4 regions of the Streptosporangium sp. CA-115845 genome follow, and region 2 is predicted to be linked to each of the others. Evidence: predicted binding sites of a transcription regulator. Region 2 holds the regulator's gene; each other region holds the start of a gene.
What was found. The regulator LexA, encoded in region 2, represses DNA repair genes until DNA is damaged. The targets are predictions, from matches to a motif close to TCGAACANNTGTTCGA.
Positions count from the first base shown of each region.

Region 1: a site for LexA is predicted at 2,412-2,427, ahead of ACQP0P_RS16105 (SAV_6107 family HEPN domain-containing protein). Genes of this name have one in related genera too.
Region 3: a site for LexA is predicted at 1,456-1,471, ahead of recA (recombinase RecA). Genes of this name have one in related genera too.
Region 4: a site for LexA is predicted at 2,402-2,417, ahead of ruvC (crossover junction endodeoxyribonuclease RuvC). Genes of this name have one in related genera too.

Region 1 covers NZ_CP191988.1:3,056,095-3,061,269, reverse strand. The annotation lists gene bldD (transcriptional regulator BldD) at 1-214, shown strand, start outside; gene ACQP0P_RS16110 (PP2C family protein-serine/threonine phosphatase) at 425-1,558, shown strand; gene ACQP0P_RS16105 (SAV_6107 family HEPN domain-containing protein) at 1,717-2,163, opposite strand; gene ACQP0P_RS16100 (L,D-transpeptidase family protein) at 2,533-3,336, opposite strand; gene ACQP0P_RS16095 (YbaK/EbsC family protein) at 3,456-3,932, shown strand; gene ACQP0P_RS16090 (GNAT family N-acetyltransferase) at 4,016-4,564, shown strand; gene metF (methylenetetrahydrofolate reductase [NAD(P)H]) at 4,590-5,175, opposite strand, start outside.
Region 2 covers NZ_CP191988.1:7,319,281-7,324,455, reverse strand. The annotation lists gene leuS (leucine--tRNA ligase) at 1-1,680, shown strand, start outside; gene lexA (transcriptional repressor LexA) at 1,863-2,573, opposite strand; gene ACQP0P_RS34825 (LysM peptidoglycan-binding domain-containing protein) at 3,211-3,477, shown strand; gene nrdR (transcriptional regulator NrdR) at 3,898-4,359, shown strand; gene ACQP0P_RS34815 (vitamin B12-dependent ribonucleotide reductase) at 4,442-5,175, shown strand, end outside.
Region 3 covers NZ_CP191988.1:2,381,212-2,386,386, forward strand. The annotation lists gene ACQP0P_RS13040 (VOC family protein) at 5-493, shown strand; gene ACQP0P_RS13045 (DUF3046 domain-containing protein) at 730-924, shown strand; gene ACQP0P_RS13050 (hypothetical protein) at 942-1,220, opposite strand; gene recA (recombinase RecA) at 1,579-2,709, shown strand; gene ACQP0P_RS13060 (regulatory protein RecX) at 3,029-3,526, shown strand; gene rny (ribonuclease Y) at 3,812-5,175, shown strand, end outside.
Region 4 covers NZ_CP191988.1:3,561,394-3,566,568, forward strand. The annotation lists gene pdxS (pyridoxal 5'-phosphate synthase lyase subunit PdxS) at 1-744, shown strand, start outside; gene pdxT (pyridoxal 5'-phosphate synthase glutaminase subunit PdxT) at 914-1,504, shown strand; gene ACQP0P_RS18365 (YebC/PmpR family DNA-binding transcriptional regulator) at 1,508-2,260, shown strand; gene ruvC (crossover junction endodeoxyribonuclease RuvC) at 2,450-3,037, shown strand; gene ruvA (Holliday junction branch migration protein RuvA) at 3,034-3,654, shown strand; gene ruvB (Holliday junction branch migration DNA helicase RuvB) at 3,728-4,786, shown strand; gene yajC (preprotein translocase subunit YajC) at 5,013-5,175, shown strand, end outside.

The sequences.
Region 1 (5,175 bases), 4.3 Mb from region 2:
GCTCCCCAAGGAGAAGGCCGGCGCGCTTGCCCGCTACGCGGCCACCATCCAGAGCCAGCGCGGCGACTACAACGGCAAAGTGCTGTCCATCCGCCAGGAGGACCTCCGCTCCCTTGCCGTGATCTACGACAAGTCCCCCAGCGAACTCACCGAGGAGCTCATCGGCTGGGGAGTCCTGGACCCCGAGGCGCGCCGCGCCGTCGAGTCCTTCTGACCGGTCGTGGGTGCGCCGGAACCGGCGTGCCCACCCCGCTCCAAAAAAATCTTGCTCTCAGCAGAACGTTAGCTTCATTCCGCCCCGGCCGTCGGCCACTGTGGTAGGAAAAGGCAAACATTCGATTGGCGAGATACGGTGGACATGACTTCGGGAGATGATCGGCTCGATCACTCTCGACCGCGCTCAAAAAGCCGTCTCCACTCGGTCATGGTGTCGCTGGGATCGACCAGGACCCGCACCTTCCTGCGGTTGCTGGCATCGATCGGCACCACCAGGACCCAGGACACCCTGAAGCTGCTGCCGTTCGTGGTCATGGCCGTGGTGGCCGTGATCGACTTCGGCTCGGGCCCCACGTCCGGCCTCCTCCCGCTGCTCGCCCTCGGCCCGGCCTTCGCCAGTGTGGCCTGCGGCCTGGCCCGCACCACCGTGATCGGCGTCGTCGCCCTGATGCTGTGCGTCGCGCTCGGCCTCTACAACGACATCCTCTGGACGCCGCGTACCAACATCACCATGTTCGCCATCCTCGGCGTCACCGTGGCCAGCGTGCTGGCCAGCGCCGGGCGGCTGCGCCACGAGCGCCAGCTCGCCGACGTGCGCTCGGTGGCCGAGGCGGCCCAGCGGGTGCTGCTGCGCCCGGTGCCCCGCCGCGCCGGTCCCGGCATAGGCGTGGCCGTCTCGTACACCTCCGCCACGGCCGAGGCCAGGATCGGCGGTGACCTGTACGAGGTCGTCACCACCCCGCACGGGGTCCGGATCATCGTGGGAGACGTGCAGGGCAAGGGCCTGGAGGCCGTGGAGACCGCGGCCGTGGTGCTCGGCGCCTTCCGCGAGGCGGCCCACGACGAGAAGAAGCTCCAGGGCGTCGTGGCACGGCTGGAGAAGGCGCTGACCCGCGAGTTGTCCGGCGAGCAGTTCGTGACCGCCGTACTGGCCGAGATCCGCGGCGGTTCCACCATCGCCGTCATCAACTGCGGCCACCCCCCGCCCATGGTGCTGGACGCCGAGGGCACGATCTGGTTCGCCGACCCGCCGGACGAGGCCCTGCCGCTGGGCATGAGCGCACTACAGGCCAGCAAGCCGCAGCCGCACCACATCCCTTTCGAGCCGGGGGATCAGGTCCTCTTCTACACCGACGGGGTCATCGAGGCGCGCAACGGGTTCGGCGAGTTCTACCCGCTGCCGGAGCGGGCGCACCTGCTGGACGGCGAGGACGACCCTCAGGGGTCGCTGGACGCTCTGCGCGCGGACCTGCTCCACCACGTGGGCAGACCGCTGGGCGACGACGCCGCCATGCTCCTGCTGCGCCACCGCGCCGTCCAGGAGAACTCCTCCGCGGCGTAGACCGCCTCGGGTCTTGCCCGCCACCGCCGGTCGGACGGCGCCCCGCCGCGTCGTCGACGGTCACCGCCGCCGGTCACCGAGGCACGCCGCGGCGCCCTCCGCCGGCCTCGCGACACCGTCTGATCAACCTCGCCACGGCGAGATCCGCCGGAGGGGACCTAACCCGCCAGCGGGACGTGGCCCGGGAGCACGGGTTGTGCCGGCACCCCGAGCAGGTTCTCGACCTCGATGACGAAGCGCTCCGCCTCGGAGATGAGCTCCTCGGCGTCTCGCGACGACACCGTGCGGGTCAGCCCCGCCTCGGCGGCGGCCCGCTTGGCCGCGCTCGTCTCGAAGTAGGGCGCCCACTCGGCCAGCCGGGGCTCGGCCTCGGGGAGCAGCTCCCAGGCACTGCGCAGCCTGCGCCTGCGGCCCTGCATGGGACGGGGGCGCGCGGCCAGCACGGCGGCGGCCGCCCTGAGCGCCGCGAGGTGGGCCGCGACGTAACGAGCGGCGGAGGTCCGGGCGGCGGCGGCCTCTTCGAGGCAGTCACGCGCGTCTGTGAGGTGCGCCCGCACCGTGGGGGACAGTCGGGGCCCACCGGAATCGCCGAGCCGAGGGGTCATGTGCGTCAGCCTCCTTGGTCGCAAGCGGCTCCCGGCGTTTTCACCGGCGGTGTCAACATTCGCAGACCCCACCGACAAATCCACCGGGCGGCCGGACGAGGAGCTTCCCCTCTCCCCGCCCGCCCCGACCTGGGCCCGATCGTCTCCTCCGACGACGTGGATCCGGCCGACCACCCTGGACACGGGCTGCGAGCCCCGCGTCATTACATCGAACATAAATTCGACCACTAATACTGTCAAGTAGAACAGCGAACAAAAGTTCGATCTTCCAATATGACAGGAATGACGGAGGCCCCGGGAGATCTCCGTCTCCCGGGGCCTCCGCTCGCCGAGCGCCGATCCCCCCGCAGGTTCGCCCGCTCCGCCACGTTACCGGGCGAACCTGCCTCGGACATGCACCGGCACCCCGGTGCCGAGCAGACCGGGAAGGACCTCCGCCACGTGCATCGGCAGCCGGACGCAGCCGTGCGAGGCGGGTGCCAGCGGCACCGACAGCGCGCCGTGGAAGGCGATGCCGCCGTTGAAGAAGATCGGGTTGTAGAGCTGGCCCAGGTAGGACTTGTGCCAGCCGTCCCTGCGCCAGGTGGTCTTGTAGTCGCCCGTCGGCGTGCGGGCGTCGCCGCAGAACCGCTGGGTCTTGCCCTCCCAGGTGGCCGTCTCGCAGTAGGCGATCCCACTGCCCGAGGAGGTGTGGCTGATCAGCCGCACCGCGCCGTTGACGTAGAGGACCATCACCTGGGTGGCGAGGTTCACCTCCACCCGGGTCGGCTTACCCCTGGGGACGAGCACCTTCGGCGCCAGCGGACTCTCCAGGGCCTGCCAGGTCCTGCGCGCCACGGTGCTGGTCGGCGAGATGCCGTTGACCTTCTGGAAGGCCCAGATCGCGGTCAGGGTCGCACCGCCGTAGCGGCCGTCGATCCTGCCCGGGGCGTAGCCGAGCTCGGCCAGTCTCGCCTGGAGCACCTTCACCGTGGCGCCCTTCGCGCCGAGCCTGAGCGTCTTGCCCGGTGCGACGAACCGGGACGCCTCGGTCCTCGTCGCGACGGCCGGCGCGGCCGAGACCGCGGCCTGGGCCTCGGCGACGCCCGCGGAAAGGGTGACGCCCGCGGAAGAGAGGAGCACGGCCCCCGCCGTCATCAGCGCGGCCGCTCCCAGCCGCTGTCCAACCCCCACTTTCCATCAACTCCTCATATCACTATGGATCAGGTCAAGGGACCATAGCGCACGGGCTCCCCGTGCAAGTGACCGGTTATGAAGCGGAAATCAACGGTCAACCCGTTTAGAGTGGCCAGGTGCCAGAAAAGTTGCATCCGAACGTTGAGAAAGTCGCCGCCGTGCTCCGTGAGCACGCCGTCCCCGGCGAGATCGTCACCTTCGCCGAGGCCACCCCGACCGCCGCCAGCGCCGCCGCGCAGCTCGGCTGCGAGGTCGGCGCCATCGCCAACAGCCTGATATTCGACGCCGACGGCGAGCCGCTCCTGGTTCTGACCAGCGGCGCCCACCGGGTCGACACCGACCTGATCGCCAGGACGGCCGGTGTGGCGAAGGTGAAGCGCGCCGATCCCGCCTTCGTGCGGGCGGCCACCGGCCAGGTCATCGGCGGCGTCGCCCCGGTCGGCCACCCCGCCCCGGTCAGGACGCTGGTCGACACCTGGCTGGACAAGTACGACGTCGTCTGGGCCGCCGCCGGCCACCCGCACACCGTCTTCCCGACCTCCTTCGACGAGCTCGTCCGCATCACCGGCGGGATCCCCGTCGAGGTCGAATGACCGCGATCCGGCGGTGAGCACGGCATGGCGCTCCCGCCACCGGCGATGACCCGCGTCATGTCCTCCCTGCTAGGGTGCGACGCGTGATCGGACTGCGACGGATCGGCCCCGACGAGTTCACGCTCCGGTTGGACGCGGTCCTTGACGTCTACACCAAGGCGATGGACCCGCCCGCCGACCAGATCGCCGGTCGCAAGGCGATCATGGGAAACCACGCCGCCAACCCCGCCTTCACCTGCCTGTTCGCCGAACTCTCCGACGGCACCCCGGTGGGGATCGCCTACGGTTTCCACGGGGTTTCCGGCCAGTGGTGGCACGACGTGGTCCGGCGGGCCCTCGCCGAGAGGCACGGCGAGGGCAGCGCCCGCGGCTGGCTGGGCGACGCGCTGGAGCTCGCCGAGATCCACGTCCACCCCGACTACCAGGGCAAGGGCATCGGACGGTCGATGATCATGGGCATCTGCGCGGGCCGCCTGGAGCGCACCGCCGTGCTGTCCACCCGCGACCGGCCCACCGCGGCCCGGCACCTCTACCGGAGCATCGGCTTCGTGGACCTGCTCACGCAGTTCGTCTTCCCCGGCGGGCACGAGCGCTACGCGATCCTCGGGGCGGTCCTCCCGCTGGACGGCTGAGCCGCCCAGCGGGAGACTCTCTCGCTCAGCCCCCCAGCGAAGGGGCCTTCGGCGTGTGGTCGAGCGCCTGGAAGACCTCGCGGGTCGCGCTGGAGCGGTTGAAGGTGATGAAGTGGATGCCGGGCGCGCCCTCGTCGAGCAGGGTCTGGCAGAGCTCGGCGGCCAGCTCGATGCCCAGGCTGCGCACGGCGGCCGGATCGTCGGCGACGGCCGCGAACCTCTCGGCCACCTCGGGCGGGAACGGCGCGCCGGAGAGCTGCTCCGACCTGGCGATGGTGCTCATCTGCGTGACGGGCATGATGCCGGGGATGATCGGCGTGTCACAGCCGCTGGCCGCCACCCGGTCACGGAGCCGCAGGTAGTCGTCCGCGCGGAAGAACATCTGGGTGATCGCGTAGTCGGCGCCCGCCCGGCACTTGCGTACAAAGTACTCGGTGTCGGACTCGATTGAGCGCGACCTGGGGTGCTTGTAGGGGAAGGCGGCCACCCCCACGCAGAAGTCGCCGGACTGGCGGATGAGCCTGACCAGTTCCTCGGCGTACAGGACGCCCTCGGGGTGGCGCACCCACTCGCCCGTCACGTCGCCCGGCGGGTCGCCCCGCACGGCGAGG
Region 2 (5,175 bases):
TTCGTGGTCGCCCCGGACGCGCCGCTGGCCGAGGAGATCGTCGCCGACGACCGGCGCGAGGCGTTCGAGGCCTACCGGGTCGAGGTGTCCAAGCTGTCCGACATCGACCGGCTGTCCACCGAGAAGGAGAAGACCGGCGTCTTCCTGGGCAGGTACGCGATCAACCCGGTCAACGGTGAGCGCATGCCGGTCTGGGCGGCCGACTACGTGCTGTCCGACTACGGTCATGGCGCGATCATGGCCGTGCCCGCGCACGACCAGCGTGACCTGGACTTCGCCCGTGCCTTCGACCTGCCGGTACGGGTCGTCGTGCACACCGGCCTGGCCGACCCCGGTGAGACCGGCATCGCCACCGCCGGGGACGGTGCGATGGTCAACTCCGGCCCGCTGGACGGCCTGACCAAGGCCGACGCGATCCGGAAGATCATCGAGGTGCTGAGCGAGCGGGGCACCGGCCGCTTCACGGTCAACTTCCGGCTGCGCGACTGGCTGCTGTCCCGCCAGCGCTTCTGGGGCTGCCCGATCCCGATCATCCACTGCGCCGACTGCGGCGAGGTCCCCGTCCCCGACGACCAGCTGCCCGTCACCCTGCCCGACCTGCGCGGCGAGGCCCTGGCACCCAAGGGCGTCTCCCCGCTGGCCTCGGCCGAGGACTGGGTCAACGTCTCCTGTCCCAAGTGCGGCGGCCCGGCCAGGCGCGACACCGACACGATGGACACCTTCGTCGACTCCTCGTGGTACTTCCTGCGTTACGTCGACCCGGCCTACGAGGACGGCCCGTTCGACGTCGAGCGCGTCCGCAGGTGGGGCCCGATCGACCAGTACATCGGCGGCGTCGAGCACGCCGTGCTGCACCTGCTGTACGCCAGGTTCTTCACCAAGGTCCTGCACGACATGGGCATGGTCGACTTCGTCGAGCCCTTCACCCGCCTGCTGAATCAGGGGCAGGTCATCAACCAGGGCAAGGCGATGTCCAAGTCGCTGGGCAACGGCGTCGACCTGGGCGCGCAGATCGACGCCTACGGTGTCGACGCGGTCAGGCTGACCGTCGTCTTCGCCGGCCCGCCCGAGGACGACATCGACTGGGCCGACGTCTCGCCGGCCGCGTCCCAGAAGTTCCTGGCCCGGGCGTTCCGTGTGATGGTCGAGGCGGGGGCGGCCTCCGCTCCCGGCGTCGACTTCGCAGGTGGAGACCTGAACCTGCGCAAGGTCGTGCACCACACGATCGACGAGGTCACCAGGCTGGTCGACTCCCACCGCTTCAACGTCGCGGTGGCCCGGATGATGGAGCTGACGAGCGCGACCCGCAAGGCCATCGACTCCGGGCCCGGTGCCGCCGACCCCGCGGTCAGGGAGGCCGCGGAGACGCTGGCGGTCATGCTCTCCCTGGTCGCGCCGTACGCGGCCGAGGAGGGCTGGGAGCGGCTGGGACACAGCGGCTCGGTCGCGGTCGCGGGCTGGCCGGCGGCGGACCCGGCGCTGCTCGTCCAGGACTCCGTCACCTGCGTCGTCCAGGTCGCGGGCAAGGTGCGCGACCGGCTGGAGGTCTCTCCGGAGATCTCCGAGGCGGACCTGAAGGCGCTGGCGCTGGCGTCGGAGAAGGTCCAGGCGTTCCTGCCCGGTGGCGCGCCGCGTAAGGTCATCGTGCGCGCGCCCAAGCTGGTCAACATCGTCCCGTAGACGGTTCGAGAGGGGCGCGCGTCCAGCGTGCGCCCCCGAACGTTCATGGGCCGACCGATGTTCGGCTCATCCGGCTCGGGCACTGCCCGCCGCTCGTCGTACCGTCATCCGAAAACACTCCGGGCGACCGGCACCCCGACGTCGGGGTGCCGGTCGCCCGGAGTGTTGAAGGCGCGCGTGCTTCAGAGCTTGCGGAGGACCGCCACGACCTTGCCGAGCACGGTGGCCTCGTCACCTGGGATCGGGTCGTAGTTGGGGTTGTGCGGGACCAGCCAGACGTGGCCGTCCCTGCGCTTGAAGGTCTTGACCGTGGCCTCACCGTCGATCATCGCCGCGACCACGTCACCGTTGTCGGCCACCGGCTGCTGGCGTACGACCACCCAGTCGCCGTTGGCGATGGCGGCCTCGATCATTGAGTCTCCGGTCACCTGGAGGAGGAAGAGCGTGCCCTCGCCGACGAGCTGCTTGGGCAGGGCGAAGACATCCTCGATGCTCTCCTCGGCGAGGATCGGGCCGCCGGCGGCGATCCGGCCGACGAGTGGCACGTAGGCGGCGGTCGGGCGGCTGACCGGGGTCTCGTCCTCGCCGGAGTCGGGATCCACCCACAGCACGGGCTCGCCGGGAAGGCGCACCTCCAGAGCACGGGGGCGGTGCGGGTCACGCCGCAGGTAGCCCTTGCGCTGCAAAGCCGTCAACTGGTGCGACACGCTGGAGGTGCTGGTGAGCTGCACCGCCTCACCGATCTCCCGCATGGACGGCGGGTAACCGCGCTGCTGCACGGAGTCGCGGATCACCTCAAGGATCTTCCGCTGCCTGGGGGTGAGGCCAAGGGAGTCACGCCTTCGCACCGCCAGGTCGCTGGCGGCCGAACCGTTCTCGTTGTGCTGGCTCATACGAACTCCTCGCCTCCCGGTCTGTATCTGATGTGTCGCACACAGCGACCATACAACGACCGAAGATCATATTCAAACAATTGTTCGAATGTCCTCGATATCGGCGACGCCGTGGTGTACAACATCGTACGGGAGTTCGATCGACATCGTGTTCGATTCACCGATCTTTCTTCGACATGTGTTCGGCCAGGTCGAGGGGATGGGGGCCACCGTGAAACCGACCGCGACGACACCACGATCCATGGCCGTGCCGAGATCCCGGACCGCGCGGCGATCGCCGGGGGCACCGCTGCTGCGCCTTGTGCCGCCACCGAGATCGGAGCCCGCTCCCGCGCCGGAATCCGGCAGGGGGTCCGGGGCGGGGCGGGGTCCGGAAGGCGGAAGGGTGCCGGGGCGGCCCGGGCGCGAGCGGGCGGCCGGGCCGCCCCGGGAGCCGGAGGCCGGGGGGGAGCCGAGGCCGAGACTCGGGCGTGGAGCGAGGCGCGGGCGGGAGCCTCGGCGGGGGCTTGGGCATGGGGCGCCGAGGCGGGTGCCCGGGGCGGGAGCGGTTCGTGCCGGCGTCCGCCGCCCGGGTGCCGCCCGGCCCCGGACGGCCGGGCGGCCACTCCGGCTCACCCGGCGTGGGAGGATCGTGGCGGTGACGGCGCTCGTGCTGTTCACCCTGGGGATGCTCTGGGCCGGCGGGCGCATCGACACGGCCCTGGCGGGCGAGCGGACGGGTCACGAGGGCCTGCCCCGGATCACGGTGCACGCGGGTGACACGCTGTGGGAGATCGCGGACGCGTTGACGCGGGAGGGCGACGCCGGTCGGGAGGTCCGTCGCATCATGGACCTCAACGGGCTGGCCGACTCCAAGGTCCGGCCCGGAACCCGGCTCTATCTCCCCGATGGCCTCATTCGCTGAGAAGGGGCGCATTCCGTGGGGCGCGTGGGATCGGCCGGCGGGGTTCGAGGAAGGCGTGGGCGAGCCGCGCGAGGGTCCGATGAGGGTCCGATGAGGGTCCTGCCTGGCATATCGTCTGGGGCGCAGGTGCGGGAAGGGGTGCGTGAGGTGGGAGGGCGTTGCCCGAGAGGCGACACGCCGAGACGTGACGGCTGATCAGCGACTTCGTGTGGCGAGGGCCTTTCAACTTGCGTTCATGGTCGCGCACTTCTACCGTTAGACCACAACATCTAGTGGCTGCACTACAACACTTCACCACAGATTGTGTTTCCATTACCGCATCTCGACCATTCGAGGGGCGTGCGCGAGCGTCTCGACATACGCGCCTATGGGGCAGGTGAGGTGGGTGAGCCGCCCTCGCAGCTCAAGGAGGCGACGCGCGTGCACTGTCCGTTCTGTCGTCATCCGGACACGCGAGTCATCGACAGCAGAGCCACCGAGGACGGCGGTGCCATCCGCCGCAGGCGCACGTGCCCGGAGTGCGGGCGCAGGTTCACCACGCAGGAGACGGTCCTGCTCATGGTGAGCAAGCGCAGTGGCGTGACGGAGCCGTTCTTCAGGGACAAGGTGATCGCCGGGGTCCGGCGGGCCTGCCAGGGGCGGCCCGTCGGCGAGGACTCCCTGGCGCAGTTGGGCCAGCGGGTCGAGGAGAGCATCCGGGCCACCGGATGCGCCGAGATCGCGGCCCACGAGGTCGGGCTGGCGATTCTGGGGCCACTCCGCGAACTGGACGAGGTGGCGTACCTGCGGTTCGCCTCCGTCTACCGGGGGTTCGAGACCCTGGCCGACTTCGAGGCGGAGATCGAGCAGCTCCGGGCGGGGCGCTCCAGCGGGCAAGACTGAGAAAGACCCTGGGCGCCGGGGGTGAGCGGCGTGTTGGTGTGGTCCGATATGAGGGCTCGCGGAGCCCCAGGAGGGGGAAGTCATGACGGAGACCGCCGGCGCGGTGGCACGTGGGAGCAAGCGGCCGCGCAAGGGCCTGAGGATGAAGCGCATCTTCACCACCCCGGGCGTGCACCCCTATGACGAGCTGTCCTGGGAGCGCCGTGACGTCGTCATGACCAACTGGCGTGACGGCTCGGTCAACTTCGAGCAGCGCGGCGTCGAGTTCCCCCAGTCGTGGTCGGTCAACGCCGCCAACATCGTGACCACCAAGTACTTCCGCGGCGCGGTCGGCACCCCGCAGCGGGAGTGGAGCCTCAAGCAGCTGATCGACCGCGTGGTGGGCGTCTACACCCGTACGGCGGTCGAGCACGGCTACTTCGCCGGCGAGGAGGACGTGGAGATCTTCGACCACGAGCTCAAGCACGCTCTGGTCAACCAGGTCTTCAGCTTCAACTCCCCCGTCTGGTTCAACGTCGGCACGGCGTCGCCGCAGCAGGTCAGCGCCTGCTTCATCCTGGCCGTCGACGACCAGATGGAGTCGATCCTCGACTGGTACAAGGAAGAGGGTGTGATCTTCAAGGGCGGTTCCGGTTCCGGCGTCAACCTCTCCAGGATCCGCTCCTCCAAGGAGCTTCTCTCCAGCGGCGGCACCGCCAGCGGCCCGGTCTCCTTCATGCGCGGAGCGGACGCCTCCGCGGGCACCATCAAGTCCGGCGGTGCCACCCGTCGCGCCGCCAAGATGGTGGTCCTCGACGTCGACCACCCCGACATCGA
Region 3 (5,175 bases), 4.9 Mb from region 2:
AACGGTGAGTATCGACTACCAGGCCATCGAGGCGAAACGCGAGCGGATCAAGGCGGAGCATCTCAGGGAGAACCGTCCGCCGAGCAGCGCGAGAGGGCTGCACCACTTCGCGCTGATCTCCTCAGACGTCGAGACGACGATCGGGTTCTACCAGGACCTTCTGGAGTTCCCCCTCACGGAGATCTTCGAGAACCGCGACTACCAGGGGTCGAACCACTTCTTCTTCGACATCGGCAACGGCAACCTCCTCGCCTTCTTCGACTTCCCGGGGCTGGACCTCGGCCCCTACCGGGAGGTCCTCGGCGGGCTCCACCACGTCGCCATCTCCGTGGACCCCTCCACCTGGGAGCGCCTGCGAGGCAAGCTGGCGACGGCGGGCGTGCCGCACCAGGTGGAGAGCGGTACCTCCATCTACTTCACCGACCCGGACGGGGCGCGCGTGGAACTGCTCGCCGACCCCCTCGGCGAGATGTACGGCTCCCGCGTGCTCTGACGATCCGCGCCGCCCCTCAGCCGCGAGCCGGTCGCCCTCGGATACGGTCCCCGCGTGCTCCGACGGTCCGTCCTGCCCCCTTGGCGGGCCGTACTCCCGCCGACGCGCGGACCCCGCCCCTGCCGGTCCCCGTCCCCAGGTCTCCCTTTCACCGGGACCGGGCGACCGGGACGCCGCCGAGGTGCGGCATGCCGGGCGCGGGCCGCGGCACGCCGGTGTGGTCTCATACTTGGGGCATGCGCCTGTCGGATTTCTGGAAGCGGATGAAGCTGCACTTCGGCGACCAGTACGCCGAGTCGTGGGCCCATGACTACGTCATCGCCGACCTCGGCGGCCGGACCGTGATCCAGGCGCTGGCCGAGGGGGTCGGGGCGAAGGAGGTCTGGCACGCCGTGTGCGGGGTGACCGACGTCTCTCCCAGGCTTCGCTGAGGAGTGGCCGGGGGCGGTCAGGAGGGCTCCGCGGGCGGAGCGAGAAGTCTCTCCACCGAACCGGCCGCGTGCACGGGGTCGTCGGCACTCTCCTCGCCGTCCGGCGACCACAGAAACAGCCAGCCGTCCCTGACGGGGGTGGCGAAGACGATGGTCTGCCGGCCGCTGTCCGGATGCCATACCCACAGCACCGGAGCGGCACCTCCGAGGGGGCGGCTCACCAGCCCCCGTTGTCGCAGTTCGGCGGCCAGGGAGTCGAGATGGGCTAGGCGTTGCTGCGTGAACGTGTTGGGCACGTCGGGCACCTCGGGTCGTTTCCCTTAGGATCACCCCAGGTCAGCCTGGTTACAACAGGCTCAGGACAATTCTCGGAAATGTCGCCTCCCGGATGGGGTCGCGCTCCTCGCTGCCACGCCCTCAGGCCTGTGACCGGCCCCGTGCGGGCCCCGTGTGGATCCTGTGCGGGCCTCGTGCGGGAGAGTCCCGCGGTGGATCACGGTTCCCGGAACACGTGATGCCAACGGGCCGCGATCGAACAGTCGTTCGGCTATATTGAACGGGCCGTCACTCCTGGCGTGCCCTCCCGAAATTGTCGGCGGCACCCCGTAGCTTTCTGGCAACCGATCCAACCCGCGACCCTCCAGGGGGGCTCCCATGGCAGCTAACGACCGCGAGAAGGCGCTCGAGACCGCGCTCGCTCAGATCGAGCGGCAGTTCGGCAAGGGCTCCATCATGCGCCTGGGCGACGAGACCCGGGCGCCCATCGAGGTGGTCCCCACCGGCTCCATCGCGCTCGACGTGGCGCTCGGCATCGGGGGCTTCCCGCGCGGCCGCATCATTGAGGTCTACGGTCCCGAGTCCTCGGGAAAGACCACGATCGCCCTGCACGCGGTGGCCAACGCCCAGCGTGGCGGCGGCATCGCCGCGTTCATCGACGCCGAGCACGCGCTCGACCCCGAGTACGCCCAGAAGCTGGGTGTCGACACCGACGCGCTGCTCGTCTCCCAGCCGGACACCGGCGAGCAGGCGCTGGAGATCGCCGACATGCTGATCCGGTCCGGCGCCGTCGACCTGCTGGTCATCGACTCGGTCGCGGCCCTAGTGCCCAAGGCCGAGATCGAGGGGGAGATGGGCGACAGCCACGTCGGCCTCCAGGCACGCCTGATGTCCCAGGCGCTGCGCAAGGTCGCGGGCGCGCTCAACAACACCGGCACCACCGCGATCTTCATCAACCAGCTCCGCGAGAAGATCGGCGTCATGTTCGGCTCGCCCGAGACCACGACCGGTGGAAAGGCGCTGAAGTTCTACGCCTCGGTCCGTCTCGACATCCGCCGTATCGAGACGCTGAAGGACGGCACCGAGGCGGTCGGCAACCGCACCCGGGTGAAGGTCGTCAAGAACAAGATGGCCCCGCCCTTCCGGGTGGCCGACTTCGACATCCTCTACGGCGTCGGCATCTCCCGCGAGGGCGGCCTGATCGACATGGGGGTGGAGCACGGCTTCGTCCGCAAGTCCGGAGCCTGGTACACCTACGAGGGCGACCAGCTCGGTCAGGGCAAGGAGAACGCGCGAAACTTCCTCAAGAACCACCCGGACATGGCGAACGAGATCGAGAAGAAGATCAAGGAGAAGCTCGGCGTCGGCCCGCGCGTCGACAGCCCGGCCGCCCCGCCGCCTGCCGCTCCGGCGACCGCCGCGTCCGGCCGTGGTTCCGGTCCGGCTCCGGCGGCCGCCGCGTCCGGTCGCGGTTCCAAGGCGGCCACTCCCAAGCCGGGTGACGCCTGATTCGGGCTGACCGATGATGATGGGAGCCAACCTCGGTCCGCCCGGTGAGGTCGGGCCGAGAGACTGGGGTGCCTGGCCCGACGAGCCCCGGATCGGCTCGCCGGGCAGCAGCGGGCGGGGGCGGGGCGACGGTCTTCCCGCTTCCGAGGGGGAGACCGCAGGTCCTGCCGACGGCGAGCCGCGAAGCCGGAAGGGACGTGGCTCCCGGCGTGGTGAGCGACGGTCCGGGGGTGGTTCCTCGGGCGCCCTTCCTGACGGCCTCCTTCCTGACAGACCGGTCAAGGAATCTCCCGCGAGCAGGGGAGCCGATCCGCAGGCGGTGGCGCGGGCGATCTGCCTGCGGCTGTTGACGATGGCGCCGCGCACCCGAGCTCAGCTCGCGGAGGCGCTGCGCAAGCGTGAGGTGCCCCAGGAGGCGGCGGACGCCGTGCTGGAGCGCTTCTCCGAGGTCGGGCTCATCGACGATGAGGCGTTCGCCGAGGCATGGGTGAGCTCTCGCCATGCCGGGCGGGGGCTTGCCAGAAAGGCCCTTGCCTCCGAGCTCCGGCACCGGGGGGTGGACGAGGAGACCGTGAAGGACGCGATGGAACAGCTCGACCCCGAGCAGGAGGCGGAGACCGCCCGTGGCCTCGTACGGCGCAAGCTCTCCTCGACCCGTGGCCTGGACCCCGCGGTCAGGACCCGCAGGCTGGCCGGCATGCTCGCTCGGAAGGGATACGGTCCTGGCCTGGCGTTTCGCGTTATCCGCGAAGTGCTGGAGGATGATGAGGCAGAAACAGCGCCATTCACGGAAGATTCGGGCTATCCCCTCGACTAGCTCAAAGCAGCCTGACGCTAGGTCTTTGCTTGCTCGTTACCTCTCTGACGCTTAATCTCAACGGCAGTGAGGAGTTACTCCGCGCAGTGCGGATTGTCATAGCGGTGTAATACGGACAAGCAGGCTTGGCGGATGAGGGCGAGAGAGCGGGCCGGTGGGAAAAGCCGGTGAGTGATCCCTCTGGGCTCACTTCTGTCCCGACAGCGCCGTCTCTTGAGCTTTCCGTGCCGTGCGTGTGACCCCTCGTGTGCTTGATATTTGCGACGCGAGGAAGGTGAGACGCGCATGGATCCGGTCGTGGTCGTCATATTGGCAGTGGCGGTTGTGGCTCTTGCCATGATGACAGCCGTGCTGGTCGTGTTGCTGCGTCGCATCGGAGGAGCCGGGCCGAGGGGCCTCACCTCGGAGCAGGAGGCCGAGGTCTCGGCCCAGCTGGAGGAGGCCAGGCGCGAGGCCGCCGGTATCCGGGCGAAGGCCCAGGACGACGCCGGAGAGCTCCTGCGCAAATCGGAGGCGGCGGTCGAGGCGGCGGCCGAGATACGCAAGGAGGTCGACGCCGAGGGCAAGGTGCTGAAATACGAGCTCAAGGAACTCCGGGCAGACCTCGAACGCAGGGAGAACCGGCTGGCCGAGCGGGAGCAGCGCCTCGACGATGAGGCCAGGCGTCAGGCCGACCGGGCCCGCAAGCTCGCCGAGACGGAGACCGAGCTGGCCGATCGCCGCGAGGACCTCGAACGGGTGGCCGAGGAGCGCAAGGCCATCCTGGAGCGGGTGTCCGGGCTCACCGGTGACCAGGCCAGAGCCGAGCTGGTCCGGGAGATCGAGAACCAGGCCAAGCGCGAGGCGGCCCTGATCGTCAGGGAGATCGAGAGCGAGGCACGCAAGGAGGGCGAGAAGCGCGCCACCAAGATCGTTACATTGGCGGTCCAGCGGGTGGCCACCGAGCAGACCGCCGAGTCCGTCGTGAGCGTCCTGCACCTGCCGGGTGACGAGATGAAGGGGCGCATCATCGGCCGCGAGGGCCGCAACATCCGTGCCTTCGAGTCGACCACCGGAGTCAACCTGATCATCGACGACACGCCGGAAGCCGTGTTGCTGTCGTGCTTCGACCCGGTCCGCCGCGAGACCGCGCGGCTGACCCTGGAGAAACTCGTCCTCGACGGCCGCATCCATCCGCAGCGCATCGAGGAGGCCCACGAGCGCAGCAAGGCCGAGGTCCAGGAGCTGTGCGTGCGGGCGGGTGAGGACGCCCTGGTGGAACTCGCCATCACCGACATGCACCCCGAACTGGTCACCCTCCTCGGCCAGCTCCGCTACCGCACCTCCTACGGTCAGAACGTGCTCGGCCATCTCGTCGAGTCCGCCCACATCGCCGGCATCATGGCGGCCGAGTTGCGGCTCGACACGACGCTGCTCAAGCGCTGCACGCTCCTGCACGACATCGGCAAGGCACTCACCCACGAGGTCGAGGGCAGCCACGCGCTCATCGGCGCCGAGATCGCCAGGCGGTACGGCGAGCACGAGGACGTGGTCCACGCCATCGAGGCCCACCACAACGAGGTCGAGGTCAAGACCGTCGAGGCCGTCCTCACCCAGGCCGCCGACGCGATCAGCGGCGGCCGTCCGGGCGCCCGCCGGGAGTCGCTGGA
Region 4 (5,175 bases), 3.8 Mb from region 2:
GTACCCGCCGACATCCGCGCCCAGGGCGGCGTCTCCAGGATGAGCGACCCCGACATGATCGACGGCATCATCGCCGCCGTCTCGATCCCGGTCATGGCCAAGGCCCGCATCGGCCACTTCGTCGAGGCCCGGGTGCTCCAGTCGCTCGGCGTCGACTACATCGACGAGTCCGAGGTGCTCACCCCGGCCGACTACGCCAACCACATCGACAAGTGGCAGTTCACGGTGCCCTTCGTCTGCGGCGCGACCAACCTGGGCGAGGCGCTGCGCCGCATCACCGAGGGCGCGGCGATGATCCGTTCCAAGGGTGAGGCGGGCACCGGCGACGTCTCCAACGCCACCACCCACATGCGCAAGATCAGGGGCGAGATCAAGCGCCTGACCTCGCTGCCCGCCGACGAGCTCTATGTCGCGGCCAAGGAGCTCCAGGCGCCGTACGAGCTGGTCGCCGAGGTCGCCAAGACCGGCAAGCTGCCGGTGGTGCTGTTCACCGCCGGTGGCATCGCCACCCCGGCCGACGCCGCGATGATGATGCAGCTCGGCGCCGAGGGCGTGTTCGTCGGCTCGGGCATCTTCAAGTCCGGCAACCCCGCCGAGCGCGCCGCCGCGATCGTCAAGGCCACCACCTTCCACGACGACCCCGACGTCATCGCGAAGGTCTCCCGCGGCCTGGGCGAGGCCATGGTCGGCATCAACGTCGACGACATCCCGGCCCCGCACCGGCTGGCCGAGCGCGGCTGGTAGCGGAACTCAGGGAAACCAGCAGAGAGGCGGCCTCCTTGAGGGAGGTCGCCTCTTCGGCGCTGGAGGGGCTGTCCAGGAAGGCTCAGGGCTGGTTATGAACCAGTTTGGGGTGATCCGTGGAGGGCCATACCCTGAAAGGGACGTTTCTTTTCCAGGGGAAGGACCATCGGTGACCATCGTCCCGACGATCGGCGTGTTCGCGCTCCAAGGCGACGTGCACGAGCACGTGCGCTCGCTGGAGGCGGTGGGGGCCAGGGCGGTCGCCGTACGACGCCCTCACGAGCTGGAGGCGGTCGACGGCCTCGTCATCCCGGGCGGGGAGTCCACCACGATGTGGAAGCTCGCCGAGACCTTTGAACTGCTCGAACCGCTCCGGATGCGGATCAAGGCCGGCATGCCCGCCTATGGCTCCTGCGCCGGCATGATCATGCTGGCGGACCGGATCGAGGGCGGCATCGAGGGCCAGCAGACGATCGGCGGCATCGACATGGTCGTTCGGCGCAACGCCTTCGGCCGCCAGGTCGACTCCTTCGAGGCCGACATCGACTTCGCCGGCCGCGGTGCCATGCGGGCGGTCTTCATCCGCGCACCCTGGGTGGAATCCGTGGGTTCGGGGGTCGAAGTGCTGGCGTTGGCCGAACCTGGAGATAGGATCGTCGCGGTCCGTCAAGGACCGCTGCTCGCCACATCCTTCCACCCGGAGATTACCGGGGATATTGGTGTGCATTCATATTTCGCTGAGATGGTGAGGGAGCTCTAGGGGATGTCCGGCCACTCCAAATGGGCGACGACGAAGCACAAGAAGGCGGCGCTTGATTCCAAGCGCGGCAAGCTGTTCGCCAAGCTCATCAAGAACATCGAGGTCGCGGCACGGACGGGCGGCCCCGATCCGGACGGCAACCCGACGCTGTACGACGCCATCACCAAGGCGCGCAAGAGCTCGGTTCCGATCGACAACATCGAGCGCGCCCGCAAGCGCGGTGGCGGCCTGGAGGCCGGCGGCGCCGACTGGCAGACCATCATGTACGAGGGCTACGCCCCCGGCGGCGTCGCGGTGCTGATCGAGTGCCTCACCGACAACCGCAACCGCGCGGCCTCCGAGGTCCGTGTCGCGCTGACCCGTAACGGTGGCTCGCTGGCCGACCCGGGCTCGGTGTCCTACATGTTCAACCGCAAGGGCGTCGTGCTCGTCCCCAAGGGCGAGCTGGGTGAGGACGACGTGCTGACCGCGGTCCTCGACGCGGGCGCCGAGGAGGTCAACGACCTGGGCGACCAGTTCGAGGTCGTCTCCGAGGCCACCGACCTCGTCCCGGTCCGCAAGGCCCTGCAGGAGGCCGGGATCGACTACGACTCGGCCGAGTCCGGCTTCATGCCGACGATGAACGTCCCGCTCGACGAGGACGGCGCACGCAAGGTCTTCAGGCTGATCGACGCCCTTGAGGACAGTGACGACGTGCAGAACGTCTGGGCCAACTTCGACGTCTCCGACGAGGTCATGGAGAAGCTCGACGCGTGATCTCGCGCTTCGGCGCCCCCGCCGCGGAACTCCGGGCGATGACCGCCTTCACCATGCCCCACGTGCGCGACCGCCGCTGACACTTCCCGCGGGCCCCGCGAGGGCCGTGCGCGACGTGCTCTCAGGCGGTAGAGTCTGGCACCGAACAGGTGTTCGGCGAGCGGAGGCGTGCCGGTGCGGTTGCCCGAACTGCGGGTCATGGGGGTCGATCCCGGGCTTACCCGATGTGGGCTCGGCGCCGTCGAGGGGAGGCCGGGCGCGCCGCTGAGCCTGGTCAAGGTCGGAGTGGTCCGCACCCCCGCCGACGACGAGATCGGCGCCCGGCTGGTGGCGATCGAGACCGGCATAGAGCAGTGGCTCGACGAGCTCGAACCCGACGCGGTGGCCGTGGAGCGGGTCTTCGCCCAGCACAACCTCAGGACCGTGATGGGCACCGCGCAGGCCTCCGCCGTGGCGATCCTGTGCGCCTCCCGCAGGGGGCTGCCGGTCGCCCTGCACACACCGTCCGAGGTCAAGGCGGCGATCACCGGCAGCGGCACGGCCGACAAGCAGCAGGTCGGCACGATGGTGACCCGGCTGCTGCGGCTGGACGCCATGCCCAAGCCCGCCGACGCCGCCGACGCGCTCGCCCTCGCGATCTGCCACGTGTGGCGGGGCGGAGCCCAGAGCAGGCTGGCCGAGGCCGCCGCGAAGGCCGCGAGCGGTCCCGGTACGAGCGCGGCGGCCTACTTCCGCGGCCGGGGCAGGGCCGGATACCCGAGAGGAACCACGAAGTGATCGCCTCGGTGCGAGGACAGGTGACCGCGATCACCCCCGACGGGGCGGTCGTCGAGGTGGGCGGGGTGGGAGTGCTCGTGCACTGCACGCCGGGCACGCTGGCGACGCTCAGAACGGGCGAGGAGGCCCGGCTGGCCACCTCGCTGGTGGTCCGCGAGGAGTCGCTGACGTTGTTCGGCTTCGCCGCCGACGACGAGCGCGGGATCTTCGAGATGCTGCAGACGGCCAGCGGGGTCGGCCCCAAGGTCGCACTGGCGATGCTGGCCGTGCACACCCCCAACGCGCTCAGGATGGCCGTGGCCACCGCCGACGTCAAGGCGCTGACAAGGGTCCCCGGGGTGGGTCCGAAGGGCGCCCAGCGGATCATCGTCGACCTCAAGGGCAAGCTCGGCACGCCTGAGGAGGCGGTCAACGCCGCGCTCAACGGCCGCGCCGCCGCGCCCGTCTGGCGCGATCAGGTCCACTCCGGCCTGGTCGGCCTGGGGTACTCGGTGCGGGACGCGGACGAGGCGGTCGCCGCCGTCGCGCCCCGGGCCGACGCCGAACTGGCCGAGGGCCGCACCCCGCAGGTGGCGGCGCTGCTCAAGGCGGCACTCAGCGCGCTGAGCACGCGATGAGCGGCTCGACGGGGAAGACGCGGCGGGAAGAGCGCGGGCGCCTCCGCCGTACGGTGAGCAGAGGTGGGGCGGCGTGAGTTTCGAACGGGATCTGGTGTCGCCGGACGTCGAGGGCGACGAGAGGAACATCGAGGCGGCGCTGCGGCCCAAGCGGCTTGAGGAGTTCATCGGCCAGGCACGGGTGCGCGAGCAGCTGTCCCTGGTGCTGCAGAGCGCGCTGCGGCGCAACCGGCCGCCGGACCACGTGCTGATGAGCGGTGGTCCCGGGCTGGGCAAGACGACCCTCTCCATGATCATCGCGACCGAGCTCTCCGTGCCGCTCCGGATCACCTCGGGGCCCGCGCTCGAGCGGGCCGGTGACCTCGCGGCGATCCTGTCGACCCTCTCGGAGGGCGAGGTGCTGTTCATCGACGAGATCCACCGCATGGCCAGGCCCGCCGAGGAGATGCTCTACCTCGCGATGGAGGACTTCCGCGTCGACATCGTGGTGGGCAAGGGGCCGGGGGCGACCGCGATTCCGCTGGAGATCGCCCCGTTCACCCTGGTCGGGGCCACCACCAGGGCCGGCATGCTCCCCGCGCCGTTGCGTGATCGCTTCGGCTTCGTCGCGCACATGGACTTCTACGGGGTCGCCGAGCTGGAGGAGGTGCTGCACCGCTCCTCGCGCCTGCTGGGCGTGACGCTGCCGGGCGACGCCGCCACCGAGATCGCCGGCCGCTCGCGGGGCACGCCCCGCATTGCCAACCGCCTGCTGCGCAGGGTCCGCGACTTCGCCGAGGTGCGCGCGGAAGGCGTCATCACCAGGGACGTCGCCTCCGCCGCGCTCAACCTCTACGAGGTCGACGCCGAGGGGCTCGACAGGCTCGACCGGGCGGTGCTTGGAGCACTGCTGCGCAAGTTCGGCGGCGGCCCGGTGGGGCTGTCGACGCTGGCGGTCGCGGTGGGGGAGGAGCCGGAGACGGTCGAGGTGGTCGCCGAGCCGTTCCTGGTGCGGCAGGGCCTGCTGGCCCGCACCCCCCGTGGCCGGGTCGCGACCGCCGCGGCCTGGACCCATCTGGGGCTGGTGCCCCCGCCGGACGCCTTCGGTGCCTCGCTCCTCATCGATCTTGGGGATGATGCTGAGCAAATCTAGCGTTGTGCATCGGTAGGGGAGACGTACAAGCTTGATCACAGATAGATGACAACTGTATCGAAATGGGAACTTCCCTGCGTGCCGAATCGTGACTTCGTTGCCGCGCTTCTAACAACTCGCCTAAACTCCGAGCCTTGGCTGGCTGTGTAGGCTGACGTGCTGAGCGGCGTGGTCGTATATGACGTCCGGTTTCACGCCGGTCATTCTCAAGAGAGGGAGCGGCCCTGTGGGCGGCAACTATTCAAGCCTGATCATGATCGCTCTCATGGTCGTGGTTTTCTACTTCCTGCTGATCCGACCGCAGCGCAAGCGGCAGCAGGAGCAGGTCAAGATGCAGAACAGCCTCGCGCCGGGCACCGGTGTCATGACCACGACGGGTCTTTTCGGGA